2 regions of the Pseudomonas putida genome follow, and region 1 is predicted to be linked to the other one. Evidence: riboswitches for the same ligand, from Rfam matches in the RefSeq annotation. Region 1 holds a riboswitch; the other holds the start of a gene.
The links. Region 1 has a riboswitch for cobalamin ahead of C2H86_RS22185 (TonB-dependent receptor). Riboswitches for the same ligand answer to the same signal wherever they lie in the genome.

Region 1 (8,440 bases):
CGCAGGCAAGGCGAAACGACGCGCGTCAGGGGCCAAGTATCGGCCGCGCTGAGGCACGGGTTTGTTATTGGAAGGATTGCCCGCATGGTACGCGTCAAGCCTGGCCCTCACAACCACGAAAAGGCCAGGCTATCGCCAGGTTCAGCCCTGCAGGGTCGCCATGTCGATCACGAAGCGGTACTTCACATCACCCGCGATCATGCGCTCATAGGCCTGGTTGATATTGCGGATGTCGAGCATCTCGATGTCGCAACGGATGTCATGGGCGGCGCAGAAATCCAGCACTTCCTGGGTTTCGGCAATGCCGCCAATCAGTGAACCGGCCAGCACCCGACGCTTCATCACCAGGTTGGCGGCATGTACGGCCGGGTCGATCGGCTCGATCAGGCCCACCAGAATGTGTACGCCGTCGAACTTCAGGGTCTCCAGGTACGGGTTGAGGTCGTGCTGCACCGGGATGGTATCGAGCAGGAAGTCGAAACGCCCGGCGGCGGCACGCATCTGCTCGGCGTCGGTGGACACGATCACGTGATCGGCGCCTTGGCGGCGGGCCTCCTCGGCCTTGGCCTGGGAGCGGGTGAACAGGGTCACTTCGGCGCCCAGGGCCTTGGCCAGCTTGATGCCCATGTGGCCCAGCCCGCCCATGCCGAGGATGCCGATCTTGTGACCGGGGCCGACGCCATGGTGCTTGAGCGGCGAGTAGGTGGTGATGCCCGCGCAGAGGATCGGCGCCGCGCTGGGCAGGTCCATGCCGGCCGGGATGCGCACCACGAAGTGCTCGCTGACCACGATGCTGCTGGAGTAACCACCCATGGTGTTGCTGCCATCGACCCGGTCCGGGGTGGCGTAGGTCATGGTCGGGCCTTCCAGGCAGTACTGTTCCAGGTCCTTGGCGCAGGCCTCGCAGTGGCGGCAGGAGTCGACCATGCAACCGACGCCGACCAGGTCGCCGACCTTGTGCGAGCTGACCTGGTCACCCACGGCGGTGACCCGGCCGATGATCTCGTGGCCAGGCATCAGCGGGTAGACGGCGATGCCCCACTCGTTGCGCGCCTGGTGGATGTCGGAGTGGCACACGCCACAGTAGAGGATCTCGATGGCGACATCGTCCGGGCGCGGCGCGCGGCGCTCGAAGGTCATGGGGGCCAAAGGGCTGGTCGGGGTTTGGGCGGCGTAACCGATGGCGGTGTACATGCGGGACCTCACGGGGTAGTGAAACGATTCAGGGCGCGCATTCTGCTCGCCATCGTCCTCCCGGCCCACGGCTGATTCTCCGGCATCCATGCCTGATTCTCCGAACCTGCCAGTGGCCATCTGGCGCTGGCCAGCCAATCTGCGATCATGAAACTGTCTGATTCTCTGCCCTGGTTCATCATGCAACTGACCCGCCACGTCGACGCCAACGCCCCGCTGTGTTCGCTGATCCGCAGCCTGGCCACCCGCCCGGGTTTCGTGCCCACGCACCTGCCCCAGGTGCAAGTACTGAGCTGGGACCACTACGTGGCCAGCAGCCCGCAGATCTACGAGCCGAGCCTGATGATCCTGGCCCAGGGCAGCAAACTGGCGCGCCTCGGCCCGCGCACCCTGGAGTACGGTGCCGGCCATTACCTGGTGCAGGCGCTGTCGGTGCCGTTCATGTGCGAGACCTTTGCCACCGCCGAGGAGCCACTCCTGGGCGTGGCGGTGGACATCGACCGCGGTGTGCTGGGCGAACTCGTGCAAAGCATGGACCTGGCACCCGACCCGGCGGTACAGGCGCAAACGCCACAGTCGATGACCTCGGCGGCGCTCGATGCACCGATGCGTGAGTCCGTGGAACGCCTGCTGCGCTGCCTGCAGGACCCTGTCGACGCCAAGGTGCTGGGCCCGGCGCGCATTCGCGAGGTGCTCTACACCGCCCTGCGCGGCCCCCAGGCCGGGGTGCTGCGGGCGTTGGTGGAGCAACAGGGGCACTTCGCCCGCATTGGCGCGGCGCTCATGCACTTGCGCGAGCACTACACCGAGCCGCTGAGTGTCGAGGCGCTGGCGGCCTGCGCCAACATGAGCGTGTCGACCTTCCATGAGCACTTCAAGCGCTGCACCGACATGGCACCGATGCAGTACCTCAAGCGCCTGCGCCTGCTCAAGGCGCAGCAGATGCTGATTGGTGAAGGGCTGGGGGTGGCGCAGGCGGCGCATCGGGTGGGCTACCAGAGTACCTCGCAGTTCAGCCGCGAGTACAAGCGCCAGTTTGCCCGCAGCCCCGGGGATGAACTGCCCTACCAGAGCCTGCCGGTATAACCGTCAACTGCTTTTGCGTCAACTCCACTCAGTCCTCCAGCGGCCATTCAGCCACCGGCCAATACTGGCCCTTGCGCGACTCGAACAAGGTGAAGTGGCGGGCGACAAGCATGAAATCCGGCGCGAGCGGCGTTTCGGGCACTTCCTGGTGGAAATCGCGTGAGAGCGTGAGGTGGGGACGATAGTCGTGGGGCTGCTCAACTATTCCGAGAGGGCGCAGTGTCTGCGCCAGGTCATACGCCAGTCGCAGCAACGCTGGGGGCGCTTGTATGGGTTCAAGTACCAGGATCTGCGGGCGCAGCCAGACATTCAGCCGATCAAGCTGAAGGCGAAGCGCTCGTGGATGCTTGAGCGCGCCCACAGAAGCGATCAATGACGGCATCTGATCGGCACTCACGTCACCCACAAACAGCAGGGTTACGTGGAAGTTGTCGGCAGCCACGGGTTTACCCACCCGCAGGCAAAGGTCCTGGCGCCATTGGGCGATGGCGCGACGCGGGGCTTCGTCTACAGAAAGCGCGAAAAATAGCCGCTTGAAGGGTTGATCATTGCGACTCGGCTCATGTGCCACGAGCGTACTCCCTGGACCTGGACTCAATTCGCCAAGCATATGGCAACACTGCTTGCACCTGTTAAATCTGCCAGTAGTGCCTCACAGCGGTCGCGCATAAATTGAAGCTTGTTTTCAACACATGCAGGAGGCAGCCATGCAAAGCAGCAACGCGAAAGACAAAGCAGACACCATGAATGCCAAGCTCCGCAAAGGCGGCAATAAACAAACATTCACAGCAACAGAATTCGAAACGGGTACCGCCTTTGGTAATCGATGGTTCAACGGTATTCAAGGCGATCCCGATGCAAGCTTCAGCCACATTGTGCTGAAGCTTCCCGAGTCCAAAATCAGGCAAGGTGCAAAGTTTGCGATCGGCGACGGTGAAAAGGCCTCGGTCAGTGCTTATTTTGGATCGAGCGTGTTCCCTTACTCTGGCTGGGCGGAGAGCGGGCAGATGGAAATCGTCCAGTGGGACGCGACCAGCGGACTCCTGAAAATTTACTTCACTTTCCTCACGGCCGAGGGCCTGGAAGCCGAAGGCAGTCTCGACTGCACACTCCTGAGTTTGAGCAAGAACGAGACGGCCACCAACTCCGTCAGGGCTAGCATTACCCCCGACCTGTTCTCCAGCCTCGGCGATCTGGTCGCGGATGACATCAGCCTCGAACGCAGTGGGGATTCAAGTTTCCTGCTGATCGCTCGACAAGGCAAAGCTCCCCAGTTGCAGGGTATGCGAATGACCATCAACCCGGCCACAAACTCCATAAGGGCGTTTTTCGTCATTGATAACGGCCTTGTGAATTTCCTCGGAGGTTCAAGTCATTTCGAATGGGATGAGCAGGCGAGCAGGCTCAAGGGCAGGCTTTCGGGAAGGAAGTTTTCACACTTGGGCCGAGAATACACGGTAGATAATGCCCATATCAGCGTGACCCTCGGTAAGTAGCGTCACCGCAAGGTTGCTGGCGGGCCAGGTACACGCTCGACTTGCACCAAGGTCTGCCATCACCGTGCAACATTTCCTACAAACCATCCCTTCGATTGTTTATGCTGGCGGGCTTAGCCATTGCAAATGGCCATTTTTGAAACGTGTCTGCCCATGAAAATTGCACTCGTACTGATCTTCGTCCTCTCGATCGCCTATGTTCACCTGCGCGGTCGGGTGCGCCACAAGCTGACCCGTCAGCTGGGCGACCACTCCAGCTTCCTGGCCCCGGTCAACAGCTTCCTGTACCTGTTCTCCAAGCACCCGGCCAAGCCTTACCTGCCGGTCGAGGCGTTCCCGGAGCTACAGCCGCTCATGGAGCATTGGCAGGAGATTCGTGCCGAAGGCCAGCAGCTGCTGCACGTGGGCGAGATCAAGAAGTCCGACAATTATGACGACGTCGGTTTCAATTCGTTCTTCAAGACCGGCTGGAAGCGCTTCTACCTGAAGTGGTACGGCGAAAGCCACCCGTCGGCCATGACCCTGTGCCCACGCACCACCGAGCTGCTGCAAGGCATCGGCACGGTCAAGGCGGCGATGTTCGCCACCCTGCCACCGGGTGCCAAGCTGGTCCGCCACCGTGACCCGTATGCCGGTTCGTACCGCTTCCACCTCGGCCTGGACACGCCGAACGATGACGGTTGCTACATCGACGTGGACGGCGAGAAGTACTCCTGGCGCGATGGCGAGGGCGTGGTCTTCGACGAGACCTACATCCACTATGCCGCCAACACCACCGAGCACAATCGCATCATCCTGTTCTGCGACATCGAGCGCCCGCTGAAGTACCGCTGGGCCACCGCGTTCAATCGCTGGTTCAGCCGCAACGTCATGGCCGCCGCCGCAGCGCCGAACGACGCCGGCGACAAGACCGGCGGCATCAACCGCCTGTTCACCCGCATCTACAAGATCCGCGAGCGTGGCAAGGCGCTGAAGAAGCGCAACCGCATGCGCTACTACCTGGAGAAGTGGCTGGTGGTCGCGGCCCTGGTACTGGTATTCGTCTACATCTGACACCCTGCCTGCAGCCTATCGCCGGCAACCGGCGATAGGCGCAAATTCGACTAGCCTGAAAGCTCCTCCCGCAACCTCCCCAAGGTGAAGACGATGAGCATGATGGACTGGGACGCCTACCGTAAGCAGTTGATGGCCGGCATCGGCGATCTCAAGCAACTGTCCCCTGACACCGTGGCCGGCTACATGACCGCCAGCGGCGCGGGTGCCAAGACCAACCACCTGGACGCCAAGACCCGCGAACTGATCTCCCTGGCCGTGGCCGTCACCACCCGCTGCGACGGCTGCATCGCCGTGCACTCACAGCAAGCCGTCAAGCACGGCGCCACCCGTGAAGAGATCGCCGAGGCGCTGGGTGTGGCCGTGGCGATGAATGCCGGGGCCGCGCTGGTCTACTCGGCCCGCGCCATGGATGCAGTGGGCAAGGCCAACGGCTGAAGCCCGACGGCGTCGCCGCCCTTGCGCGACGGCGCCGCGCCACCCAGACTTGGCGGCCTAGCCATTGCAGGAACCGCCATGATCCACATCCGCCCCATGACGCCCGAGGACTTCGAGCGTTTCTGGCCGACCTTCCAGGCCATCGTCCAGGCCCGCGAAACCTACGCCTTCGACCCCGAACTGGACGTCGAGCAGGCACGCCAGCTGTGGCTGCAACTGCCACTGCACACCCTGGTGGCCGAAGCCGATGGCGAGCTGCTCGGCTCCTACTACCTCAAGGCCAACGCCGCCGGCCCTGGCGCCCATGTCGGCAACTGCGGCTACATGGTCTGCGACGCCGCCCGTGGCCGTGGCGTGGCCCGGCTGATGTGCGAGCACTCGCAGAAGCTGGCGCGCCAGGAAGGCTTTTTGGCGTTGCAGTTCAATTCGGTGGTGGCGAGCAACGAAGTGGCGGTGGCGCTGTGGACCAAGCTCGGCTTCGAGACCGTTGGCCGCCTGCCCAAAGCCTATCGCCATGCCCGCCTGGGGTTGGTCGACTGCCTGGTGATGTACAAGTGGCTGGCCGATGAGCCGGTGGTGGAAAAGCCTCCCCTGCTGATCGGGCGCAAGAACATCGAAGCACGGGTGTCGCGCCGCCGCGGGCGCTGACACGCGCATTTGACGTGCTGGCCATTCGATGGTCAGATGCGCGCCAGTTTCAGGTGTCCTGCGCCGCCGTGCGCAGGGTGAAACGGGAAGCCGGTGCGTCGTGGTTCACGACAAGTCCGGCGCTGCCCCCGCAACGGTAAGCGAGCGATGCCTTCGACACACCACTGTGCGCCAGCATGGGAAGGTGAAGGCCTCACGCCCCTCGCAAGCCCGGAGACCGGCCTGAAGCCCTACTTGGCAACCCGCGGTGGGCGGGCGCAGGCCGGTCTCCGCGTGCGCCCCTGCATGCGTGGTGTGCCTTTGCGTGTTTTCCACCGGGATCCATTCATTCCTGCAGTAGTGGAACGACATGTCCCGATTCATCAAGCTTCACCCCCTGGCGGCCTGCCTGGCCGTCACGCTGCCAGCCCTGGCCGACGAACCCGTGCTGAACCTCCCCTCCACGGCCATCACCGATAGCCGTGACCAACAACACGTAGATCTGGCCACGCCGACCGAGGCCGGTTCTCGGCTGAACCTCACTGCCCTGGAAACCCCGGCCAGCACCAGCAGCATCACTGCCGAACAGATCGAGCAGCGCAACAACCTCACCGTGCAGGACGCCGTGACCCGCTCGCCCGGGATCACCTTCATCGGCAACCCGGGCGATGGCGGCACCGGCCTGTCGGCGCGCGGCTTCACCGGCCATGGCTCGGTGATGACCCTGTTCGACGGCGCACGCCTGTACACCGGGGCCGGCACCCAGACCTTCCCGGTCGACCCGTGGATGGTCGAGCAGATCGACGTCATCCGCGGCCCGGCTTCGGTGCTGTATGGCGAAGGCGCGACCGGCGCGGTGATCAACGTGATCCCGAAAAAGCCGTTCGCTGGCGACATCCACAACCGCCTGCGCCTGGGCTACGGTTCCTGGGACCGCCAACAACTGGGCCTGGACAGCGGCGGTAGCCTCAGCGAACGCCTGAGCTATCGCCTGACCCTGAACCAGCAGGCCGGTAACGGTTGGGTCGACCGCACCGACTCGCGCAGCCTGGCGCTCAGCGCCGCGCTGCGCTTCGATGCCAGCGACGACCTGAGCTTCACCCTCGCCCACGAGCGCGGCGACGCCCAGCCCGCCAACTACTACGGCACGCCGCTGATCGACGGCCATTACCGCAGCAGCCTGCGCAAGAAGAACTACAACATCCAGAACGACGAGCAGCGCTACCACGACGAGTGGACCCGCTTCACCACCGACTGGACGATCAACGACCACCTCAGCGCCAGCAACCAGCTCTACTACATCAAGAGCCGCCGCCACTGGCGCAATGCCGAGAACTACAGCTGGGACGCCGATCGCGCGCTGCTGGAGCGCCAGAGCTACCTGGAGATCAAGCACAACCAGGAGCAGCTCGGCGACCGCCAGACCTTCACCTTCGACCACAGCCTGTTCGGCCTGGCCAGCAAGACGCTGGTCGGTGTCGAATACAACAAGGTACGTTTCAACGTCGACAGCAACCGGCCGTACAACGACGTGGGCGGCGACTACATCGACCCATGGCAGCCGACCCCGGGTTGGTTCCACAGCGACTCGCCAACCCGCCCACAGACGCTGTCCACCACCCACACCTTCGCCCTGTTCGCCGAGAACCGCCTGCAGCTCACCGAGCGCCTGTCGCTGGTGACCGGTGTGCGCCGCGATCAGAACCACATCGACCGCGACAACCTGGTCGACGGCAGCCGCAGCGACCGCAGCCTGCAGGGCGGCAACTGGCGCGCCGGGCTGGTGTTCGCCGTCAACGACAATCTGTCGCTGTACGGCCAGTACTCCACCAGCGAGGACGGCGTGGACAACCTGGTCAGCCTGAGCCCGTCGCAGATGCACTACGACCTGACCGAAGCGAAGCAGACCGAACTGGGCCTCAAGCAGCGCTTCTGGGAGGGCCGTGGCGAGTGGACGCTGGCGGCGTTCCATATCGTCAAGAAGAAGCTGCTGGTGGATGACCCGATCACCCACGAGGCGCAACAGGCCGGGCAGCAGACCTCCGATGGCCTGGAGGCGTCGCTGGAACTGGCCCTTGGGCAGCAATGGCAGGTGTCGGCCAATGCCGCGCTGGTGCGGGCGAACTACGATGATTTCGACGAGGTGGTCGATGGCGTGGCCCAGGACCGTGCCGGCAACCGCCCGGCCAATGTGCCACGGCGCACGGCCAACCTGTGGCTGAGCAAGGGCTTCGGCCAGCAGGTCGAGGCCGGGATTGGCGCACGGTATGTGGATGAGCGTTATGCCGACACGGCCAATAGCCAGAGTGCGCCGGGGTATACCGTGGTCGATGCCAACATTGGCTGGCAGGTGTTGCCGGATGTGCGCCTGGGGTTGCAGGTGAACAACCTGTTCGACCGCGAGTATGTGGCGTCGGTGTTCAGTGGCGAGCAGTGGGTGATGGGCGCGCCGCGGTCGTATTTCGCTACCGTGGATTACACCTTCTGACCTGAGGGCCTCTTCGCGGGACAAGCCCGCTCCTACAGGTTATGCGCAAGCCTGAATC
Region 2 (8,440 bases), 680 kb from region 1:
CCGTCGCCTGGCAGTGGTCGAGCAGGTGCTCGCCAGCGGCGTGGCCATGGCTGGCATCGCCACTGCATTGGCGGTCGACCCGAACCTGCCCCGGCGCTGGCAAGCCGGCGAGACCAAGGCTTTGGCCGAACTGCCGCCGGTCCGTTGGAAGCGCAAGGCATTCGCCGCCCTGGCCTACATGGCGCTGGTGAAGTTGCAGATGCGCCGGCTCGCTGCCGGCAGCAAACCCCAGGCCAAGGCTTCGCCCCTGCGCGCCCTGCTGTTGGAACAGTGGTGCACGCTGCGTCGGGTGAAGCAATACAAGCGTATGATGAATAGCCGACTGGATTGATGCTGTTCCGTAACGGCGTTCTCTGACGGGAGCACTGCCATGAACCAATCAACTTGTGCGCTGTTGCTGGTATTGGCAGCGTTCGCGGGCTGTTCAAGTAACTCATCCACTTACCATGACCAGCCGTTGGTAGCCAAGGTCGATAACGGCATGAGCAAAGAGCAAGTACTGCAAATAGGCGGCGCGCCGGGCGCCCAGTCCGACCGCACGGTAGTGCCTGGAACGTGCTTCGACTACATGCTGAGCAAACCGGGGCAGAAACAACAGCCTTACATGGTCAGCTTCGATCAGGCCGGGAAAGTCGACAAGACCCGCTTCATGACCTGCGCCGAATGGAGCAATGCCCAGCATGGGCGGCATGGGAGGGTCAGGCTACTGATGCAACCGGCTGCCGGTCACTCAAGGCACTCTCTGGCGGCCATGCGCAACTTGTCACTCGACAGGAAGCTGCCTTTGTAGAAAGTTGCCCGGCTGCCATCGCGATACTCGACCACTTCCAGCACCTCGTCCGACGTCACGGCGCTGGGTGCGGTCAGCCGATAACCATGGTTGATGGACTTTTGCGTGGTCTGCGGCGACAACGCCTGCCACTTTGGCAATACGCAGGCGGCGTAGTTCTCCGGGGATTTCGAGGTCAGCTTACTGGCGGTAGGCTTGCCTGGGTTTGCGCAAGCGGCAAGGCTTGCTGCGAGCGCGGCACAGAACAGGATGCGAAAGGTTGGCATTTGCAATTAACCAGACGGGAACGTGCGCCATTCTAGCTGGGTTCGCGTCGGAGGAGTAATCCACCAAGGTCGTGAACCGGCTTGATTGCCATGGCGCAAGACTTCCGTCGAATGGGCAAGACGGCTCCATTCCCTAGAATGCACCTCGCTGATGGATCAGCACCCATCGCAAAAAGCCCGCTCTCATGTGCGCGGGCTTTTTGCTCTTGCAGAGCAATGCTTCAGGCTTTTTTACACATCAAGGCAGCATCGAGCAGCCTGCCATGGTCGTACCAGGCGTCGCGCTGGTAAGCCGTGAACTGACGCTCGGTTCCCGTGCCGTGCAGTTCTACCAAACCAGCGGCCTGGGTGAGGTCGGTACTTTCGACGTACAGTTTCACCGAGTTGTCGCCATCGACCTCATAGGTTTTCACGTTACCTTGAAGTTCGCCTTTGACACACCCCAGATAAGCGGTCGTGCTTCTATCGGTAGTACCGGACGTATAATCATGGCCATCGCGCACATCCCGATTCTGTGCACACCCGGCCATCAACAGCGTGGCAAAAGTGGTTAACAGTATTGCGCCTGCGACCGATCTTGAACTCTTCACGCGACACGCTCCTGCTGCCCCATCGATAACTGACGAAAGAGTGGCCAAGCCGAACGCCCTTTTTAGTTCTCGTGTGCCCATGGTACTGCGCAAAGTGCACAGCACAATAGGCTTGTTTGCTATATGGGCAATGGTCCATGACTGGCAACTTTCCGGCTTTCGCATTATTTCTTTAGCCGAGCGGAACGATTTCAATCAGCCATGATTCTCATGCGTATCGACCACGCGCAACGTTCAGGAGAGTCCCATGGTGTGGTGGCTGGAAATACTCGCCCAGTTCGTGATCTCCACAGGACTTGCCGTGTTCAGCATCTTTGTGTTCTGGGCCTATACGCTGGCGTTCGGCAAGACCTACAGCAAGCTGCTGTCAGCCGCGCTGGCGCTCGCCCTGCTGGGCATCGCCGCCTTCCCCCATGGCACGAGCGTGGCCATCGGCCAGCAGGCGCTGCTGGGGGCTGGCAGCGAATTCCTGTTGCTGGTCGCGGACGCCTTGGGTGTGATCAGCGCCGTGATGATTGCATCATTCTTCTTCAACCCTGGGCGGTTGCTCGAAGATTCATGACGGTAGCCAGGCTATCCGCCCAGCCCTTGGCCGGTGAGCGAACAGCCGTCAGCTTCAGTACTGTCAGCGTGGGCCACCACCGTGCCCGCCGCCCATCATGCCTGGGCCGCCATGCCCCCCACCATGCCCACCACCGCCACCTGGCGGCATGAACATCCAGCAACCTGCCAGCGTGGATACCAATGCAGCCACCACGGCGGCACGCAATACATGCTTCAACTTCATTGCAACGCTCCAAAAGCAAAAACGGGTGCCCTGCCGGATGGAAGGCAGAACAGCGTTGCAAGTGTAATTTCCAGACCGGGCAGCCTGGCGAGCTTTTCCATTTCTTTACAGTTGCGTGGTACAGGCCTGGCCCCATGCACCTTTGCATTTGACGCCACCTTCGCCGCGTGCTCTCCTAACGCCTTGCGTCAGGTGCCCCATCGAGGGTGAAACGGGAAATCGGTGCGTCGCAGGCCCTTGTCAGGGCCGGGCAAATCCGGTGCTGCCCCCGCAACGGTAAGCGAGCGAAGCGTCCAGACCACTGTGCCACGCAGTCCGGCATGGGAAGGTGATGCTTTTCAAGGAGCCCAGCTCCTCCTCGCAAGCCCGGAGACCGGCCTGGCGTTCATGAACACCCCGCGGAGGGCGGGCGCTGTCGCATTCCCTCGGGCGCCCTCGTGCCCGGGGCTGCCGCGCTTGTCCCCATTGCCTTCTAAAAAGCAAAAGCAAAGCAGAGGATCGCGTCATGCCCATCACCAGCGCCAAACACAACATCACTACCCCCGTCACCCTCAGCCAGCGCGTGGTCATTGCCGTCGGTGCCAGCCTGCTCGGCCTGTGCCTGGTGTACTTTGCCGGGTTCTCGCACATCGAAGCCGTGCACAACGCCGCGCACGACACCCGCCACAGCGCCGCATTCCCTTGCCACTGAGGCTGCCATGATCAAGCGTATCGCCCGCACTGCCGGGTTCAGCGGCCTGCTCGCCGCTCTGTTGCTGACCCTGCTGCAAAGCTTTTGGGTCGCACCGCTGATCCTCGAGGCGGAAACCTATGAATCGGCCGCTCCGGCAGCCGAGCACCACAGCCACGGCGACGAAGCCAGCGCTGGCCACACCCACAGCGAGGAAGCTTGGTCGCCAGAAGATGGCTGGCAGCGCATCCTGTCGACCACCGGCGGCAATCTGGTGGTTGCCGTCGGCTTCGCCCTGATCCTCGCCGCCCTGTACAGCCTGCGTGAACCAGGCCGTACCAGCACGGGAGCGCTGTGGGGGTTGGCCGGTTTTGCCGTGTTCTGCCTGGCCCCTACCCTGGGCTTGCCGCCGGAACTGCCAGGCACTGCCGCAGCCGACCTCGGTCAGCGCCAGAGCTGGTGGATCGGCACCGCAGCCGCGACCGCAGTGGGCCTGGCCCTGCTGGTGTTCGCACGCCATGGCTTGCTCAAGGCACTGGGCGCCGTCTTGCTGGTGGTGCCGCACGTGATTGGCGCTCCGCAGCCGGAAGCCCATGAAAGCCTGGCCCCGCAAGCCCTTGAGGCTCAGTTCAAGATCGCTTCCTGGCTGACCAACGCGGTCTTCTGGGTAGCCCTGGGCCTGCTCAGCGCCTGGCTGTATCGCCGCTCCAGCCACGCCTGATGGCCATCGACCAGCCATTGCCGGCGCTGTACGCCGGCTTCGGCTGCCGTCGGGGTTGCCCGGTGGACGTCCTCGACGTGTTGCTGCATGAAGTGCTGCAGCGTCACGGCCTGACCGCCACAGCACTTCGCGGCTTTGCCAGCATCGCGGGCAAGGCCGACGAGCCAGGCCTGCAACAACTCGCCGCACGCTACGCCCTGCCGTTGGTAGTTTTCGCTACCGAGCAACTGCAGGCGTACGAACCCCAGCTCAGCCACCGCTCCGCAGTCGCCTACGCCCACAGCGGCTGCTGGGGCGTTGCCGAGAGCACAGCACTGGCCCTGGCCAGCCTCAGTCACGCCGGCGCCACACTCAGGGTAACCCGTCAGGTGCGCGGCCCCGCTACCCTGGCACTGGCCTCTGCCGGATAATCGCTTCTTTCATCATTTCAAGGATCTGCCATGACGGTCTACTTCATCGGCGCCGGCCCCGGCGACCCGGAACTGATCACGGTCAAGGGCCAACGCCTGATCCGTCAGTGCCCGGTGATCATCTATGCCGGTTCGCTGGTACCTGCGGCGGTGCTCGAAGGGCATCAGGCCGAGACGGTCATCAACAGCGCCGAACTGCACCTCGAGCAAATCATCGACGCCATCCGCACCGCACACGCCAATGGCCAGGACGTGGCCCGGGTGCACAGTGGCGACCCCAGCCTGTATGGCGCCATCGGCGAGCAGATTCGCCACCTGCGCGAACTGGGCATCGATTACCAGATCATCCCTGGCGTCACTGCCACCGCCGCCAGCGCGGCATTGCTCGGCTGCGAACTGACCCTGCCACAAGTGGCGCAGACGGTCATCCTCACCCGCTACGGCGACAGCTCACCGATGCCAGCAGGCGAGCAGCTCGGCGACCTGGCCCGACACGGCAGTACCTTGGCCATTCACCTGGGGGTCAAGCACCTGCCACGTATCGTCGAAGAACTGCTGCCCCACTACGGCCCCGACTGCCCGGTCGCGGTGGTTCATCGTGCTACCTGGCCAGACCAGGACTGGGTGCGCGGCACGCTGGCCGATATCATCGAACAGGTTGCCTGCAAAGGGTTCCGGCGCACCGCCCTGATCCTCGTCGGCCATGTGCTCGGCGATGCGCCGTTCAGCGAGTCGGCGCTATACCGCGCCGGCCACGCCCACCTGTACCGCCCCGGCGACTAGCATTGCCAGGCTGACGAGGGGCGGAGCAGACTGCGCATTCCACCCGACCGGAGTGATACCCATGCTGGAGCTGCGCCCTAATTGTGAATGCTGCGATGCCGACCTGCCGGGCGATAGCCCAGACGCCCTGATCTGCTCGTTCGAATGCACCTTCTGCCGTAACTGTGCAGACCAACGCCTGCAAGGACGTTGCCCGAATTGCGGCGGCCAGTTGCTGGCCCGCCCGACGCGGGTGGGCCAGGCCTTGAGCAATAACCCCGCCTCGACCCAACGGGTCCTCAAGCCTCATCCGACCTGCGCCTGACCCTCCGCCAATACAGGCACCGCCACTTCTGACGGTGTCTGTAGCAGCTACCGTGTAGGAATTTTCCACAACACCGGCTCGCTTGTTCAACACATCTATACTCGCCATTACCATGGATCCGGAATCGTCGTATCGTGCCGCACAGCAGAAAAAGCTTGCAGACGTATTCCTGATTGCCTCAGGAAGCCGACCACATTCCGACAGGAGTTAGTGACATGACAACCGTGCTGATCGTTGATGATCATGCCATCGTCCGTTTTTCCTTACGCATATTGCTCGAGCGTGAGCGCTTTCGCATCGTCGGCGAAGTCGACAATGGCAGTGAAGTAGCACAGAAGGTGCGCGAATTGCGCCCGGATGTGGTGCTGCTGGACATAGGGCTCCCCGGCCTGGATGGCATGGAAGTCATCAAGCGCCTGCAACAACAGGAGCCTGCCCCCAAGATCATGGTGCTGACCGGGCAGGCCACCGACCTTTACGTGCGCCGCTGCCTGGATGCCGGGATTGGTGCATTCGTTACCAAAGGCGAAGACCTGGAGGCCGTGGTGTTCGCAATCAAGGCCCTGATCAAGGGCTACTCCACCTTCCCCCAGATGTCGGTGAACAGCAATACCCTGGAGAGCGAGCCAGAGCGCCTCGGCAGCCTGTCCAACCGCGAGATGGAAGTATTGCGGCGCCTGAGCCGTGGTGAAAACAACAAGAACATCGGCGCCTGCATGAACCTCAGTGCCAAGACCATCAGTACCTACCGTGGCCGTATCATGGAAAAACTCAAGACCGAGTCACTGGTGGAAATGGTGGACCTGGCCAAACGCAACGACGTCAGATGAGCGTGCGGGAAGCATGAAATCTGTCCTGGCCGGCCTGACCCTGCTCATCGCCCTGCTCTGCTACCCGTTCATGGCGCTTGCCGATGGTGAATCCAGGCATTTGCTGGCACGCGCCACCAGTGCTACGCAACCGCTGCAGCTGAATGACGACGACCGCCAGTGGCTGCAGCGGCGCGGCGTGTTGCTACTGGGGAGTTCACGGCCGGATTACCCACCCTTCGAGATCAACGTCAGCCTGGCTGATTACGAAGGCCTGAGCGCCGATTATGCCGGGCTGATCGCCGAGCAGCTGGGCGTACCGATCGAAGTCAGGCGGTTCGCCAGCCGTCATGAAGCGATCGCCGCGTTGCGTGCTGGCACCATCGACCTGCTGGGCAGCTCAAATGGCTTCGAAGCTGCCGATGCCCAGCTCAGCCTCAGCCTGCCCTATGCAGAAGACCTGCCGGTGATCGTGACGCGCGAGTCCTCCCCGCTACTACATGGCAAGGACCTGGCTGGCTTGCGCCTGGCGATGGTCGACCACTACTTGCCGGGCGAGACCGTCCGCTCCCTCTACCCCAATGCCCAACTGAGCCTCTATCGCTCGACCCTCGCGGGCCTTGCGGCAGTCGAACTGGGCGAGGCCGACGCCTATCTGGGCGATGCCATCAGTACCGACTTCCTGATAGGCAGAAGTTACCAAGGCATGGTGAAGATCGATCATTTCTGCCAGGTGGCGCCCGGCTCTTTCGCCTTCGCATTCGCCAATGACAACCCACGGCTGCGCCGCCTGGTCGATAGTGCCATGGCCAGGATCACCGAAAGCGAGCGCCTGAACATCCTGCGCCGCTGGAGCAGTGGCAATACCAGCCTGTTGCTGGACCGCCACCTGTCAGTACTGACACAGGAGGAAAACGAATGGATAGCCCGGCATCCGACGGTCAGTGTACTGGTCGACACGGCCCTGGCCCCGCTCACGTTCAATGACGCCGAGCAGCATGTCAGCGGAATCACCATCGACCTGCTCAAGCAGATCGCCCTGCGCACCGGCTTGCAGTTCAAGTTCATCGAGCAAGGTACCGTGCAGCAGATGGTTGACAAGGTCGCACGCGGCGAGGCACAGATGATCGGAGCACTGGGCTATGGCACGGAACGCGCAGCCCAGCTGCGCTACACCCGTCCGTATCTGGTCAGCCCCAGGGTGCTGGTGACGCGCGACCAGGCGCCCTCGCCACTGCACGCCAGGAACCTGGACGGGCAACGCATTGCCCTGCTGCAGGGCTCCCACCTTCGCGCCGAAGTACTGCAGCGCTTCCCGCAGGCGAAACTGGTCATGGTGAACAACCCCCTTGGCCTGATGGAAGCGGTGGCCAACGGCGACGCCGACGCCGCCTATAGCAGCTACATCAATGCCTCGTACTACATCAACCAGGTATTCAAGGGGCGCCTGCGTATCGCCGGCGTCGTGGGGGACGAGCCGGCCGTTGCCTCCTTCGCGGTCGCCCCTGACCTGCCGCAATTGCAGGCCATCCTCGACAAGGCGTTGATGAGCATTCCTCCCGAAGAACTGGAACAGCTGATAAACCGTAGGCGCAGCAGCACCTTGGTCAGCGACAGCCCCTGGCGCAACTACCGCACCCTGGCCCTGCAAGTGTTGGTGCTGTCAGCCCTGCTGCTGGCGGGCGTGGTGTTCTGGAACAGCTACTTGCGCAAGCTGATCCACCAGCGCACCGAAGCGCAGCGCGCCCTGCAGGCGCAACTGGCCTTCAGCCGCGGGCTGCTGGAGCAACTGCGCCAGGCCAAGGATGAAGCAGAACAGGCCAGCAAAACCAAAAGCGCGTTCCTGGCGACCATGAGCCACGAGATCCGTACCCCCATGAACGCGGTGATAGGCCTGCTGGAACTGGCGCTGCAAGACAACCGCGCTGGCCACTGCGACACCCAGACCCTGCAAACCGCCCACGATTCCGCCATTGGCCTGCTTGGGCTGATCGGTGACATCCTTGATATTTCCCGCATCGAATCAGGGCACATGACCCTGCAGCCGGTTGCGACCGACCTGGTCGAACTGCTGCGCAGCACCCTGCGCGTCTTCGAAGGTAACGCACGGATAAAGGGCTTGCACCTGCAAGGCGAGCTGCCAGCGGGCCCACTCTGGGTCTTGGCTGACCCGTTACGGATCAAGCAGATCCTCTCCAACCTGTTGAGCAATGCTATCAAGTTCACCGATCGTGGCGACGTACAAGTCCGCCTCACGTTCAACCCCGTGAGCGCAGGCGACATCGCGCTGGTCGAGGTGAGCGTGACCGA

Region 2: it holds a riboswitch for cobalamin, as region 1 does, so the genes downstream of both, C2H86_RS25140 (CbtB domain-containing protein) here and C2H86_RS22185 (TonB-dependent receptor) in region 1, are expected to answer to the same signal.

What each region holds. Positions count from the first base shown of each region.
Region 1 is NZ_CP026115.2:4,846,110-4,854,549, reverse strand. It holds gene calA (vanillin reductase) at 142-1,194, opposite strand; gene C2H86_RS22215 (AraC family transcriptional regulator) at 1,375-2,280, shown strand; gene thpR (RNA 2',3'-cyclic phosphodiesterase) at 2,309-2,851, opposite strand; gene C2H86_RS22205 (hypothetical protein) at 2,988-3,776, shown strand; gene lpxO (lipid A hydroxylase LpxO) at 3,930-4,829, shown strand; gene C2H86_RS22195 (carboxymuconolactone decarboxylase family protein) at 4,923-5,267, shown strand; gene C2H86_RS22190 (GNAT family N-acetyltransferase) at 5,346-5,915, shown strand; cobalamin riboswitch at 5,950-6,155, shown strand; gene C2H86_RS22185 (TonB-dependent receptor) at 6,265-8,382, shown strand.
Region 2 is NZ_CP026115.2:5,523,182-5,531,621, reverse strand. It holds gene C2H86_RS25165 (NADH:flavin oxidoreductase/NADH oxidase family protein) at 1-331, shown strand, start outside; gene osmE (osmotically-inducible lipoprotein OsmE) at 371-790, shown strand; gene C2H86_RS25155 (hypothetical protein) at 727-1,056, opposite strand; gene C2H86_RS25150 (hypothetical protein) at 1,278-1,646, opposite strand; gene C2H86_RS25145 (hypothetical protein) at 1,894-2,208, shown strand; gene C2H86_RS28250 (hypothetical protein) at 2,272-2,433, opposite strand; cobalamin riboswitch at 2,607-2,829, shown strand; gene C2H86_RS25140 (CbtB domain-containing protein) at 2,939-3,124, shown strand; gene C2H86_RS25135 (CbtA family protein) at 3,132-3,824, shown strand; gene C2H86_RS25130 (cobalamin biosynthesis protein) at 3,842-4,234, shown strand; gene cobM (precorrin-4 C(11)-methyltransferase) at 4,265-5,017, shown strand; gene C2H86_RS25120 (DUF1272 domain-containing protein) at 5,079-5,321, shown strand; gene C2H86_RS25115 (response regulator transcription factor) at 5,537-6,151, shown strand; gene C2H86_RS25110 (transporter substrate-binding domain-containing protein) at 6,165-8,440, shown strand, end outside.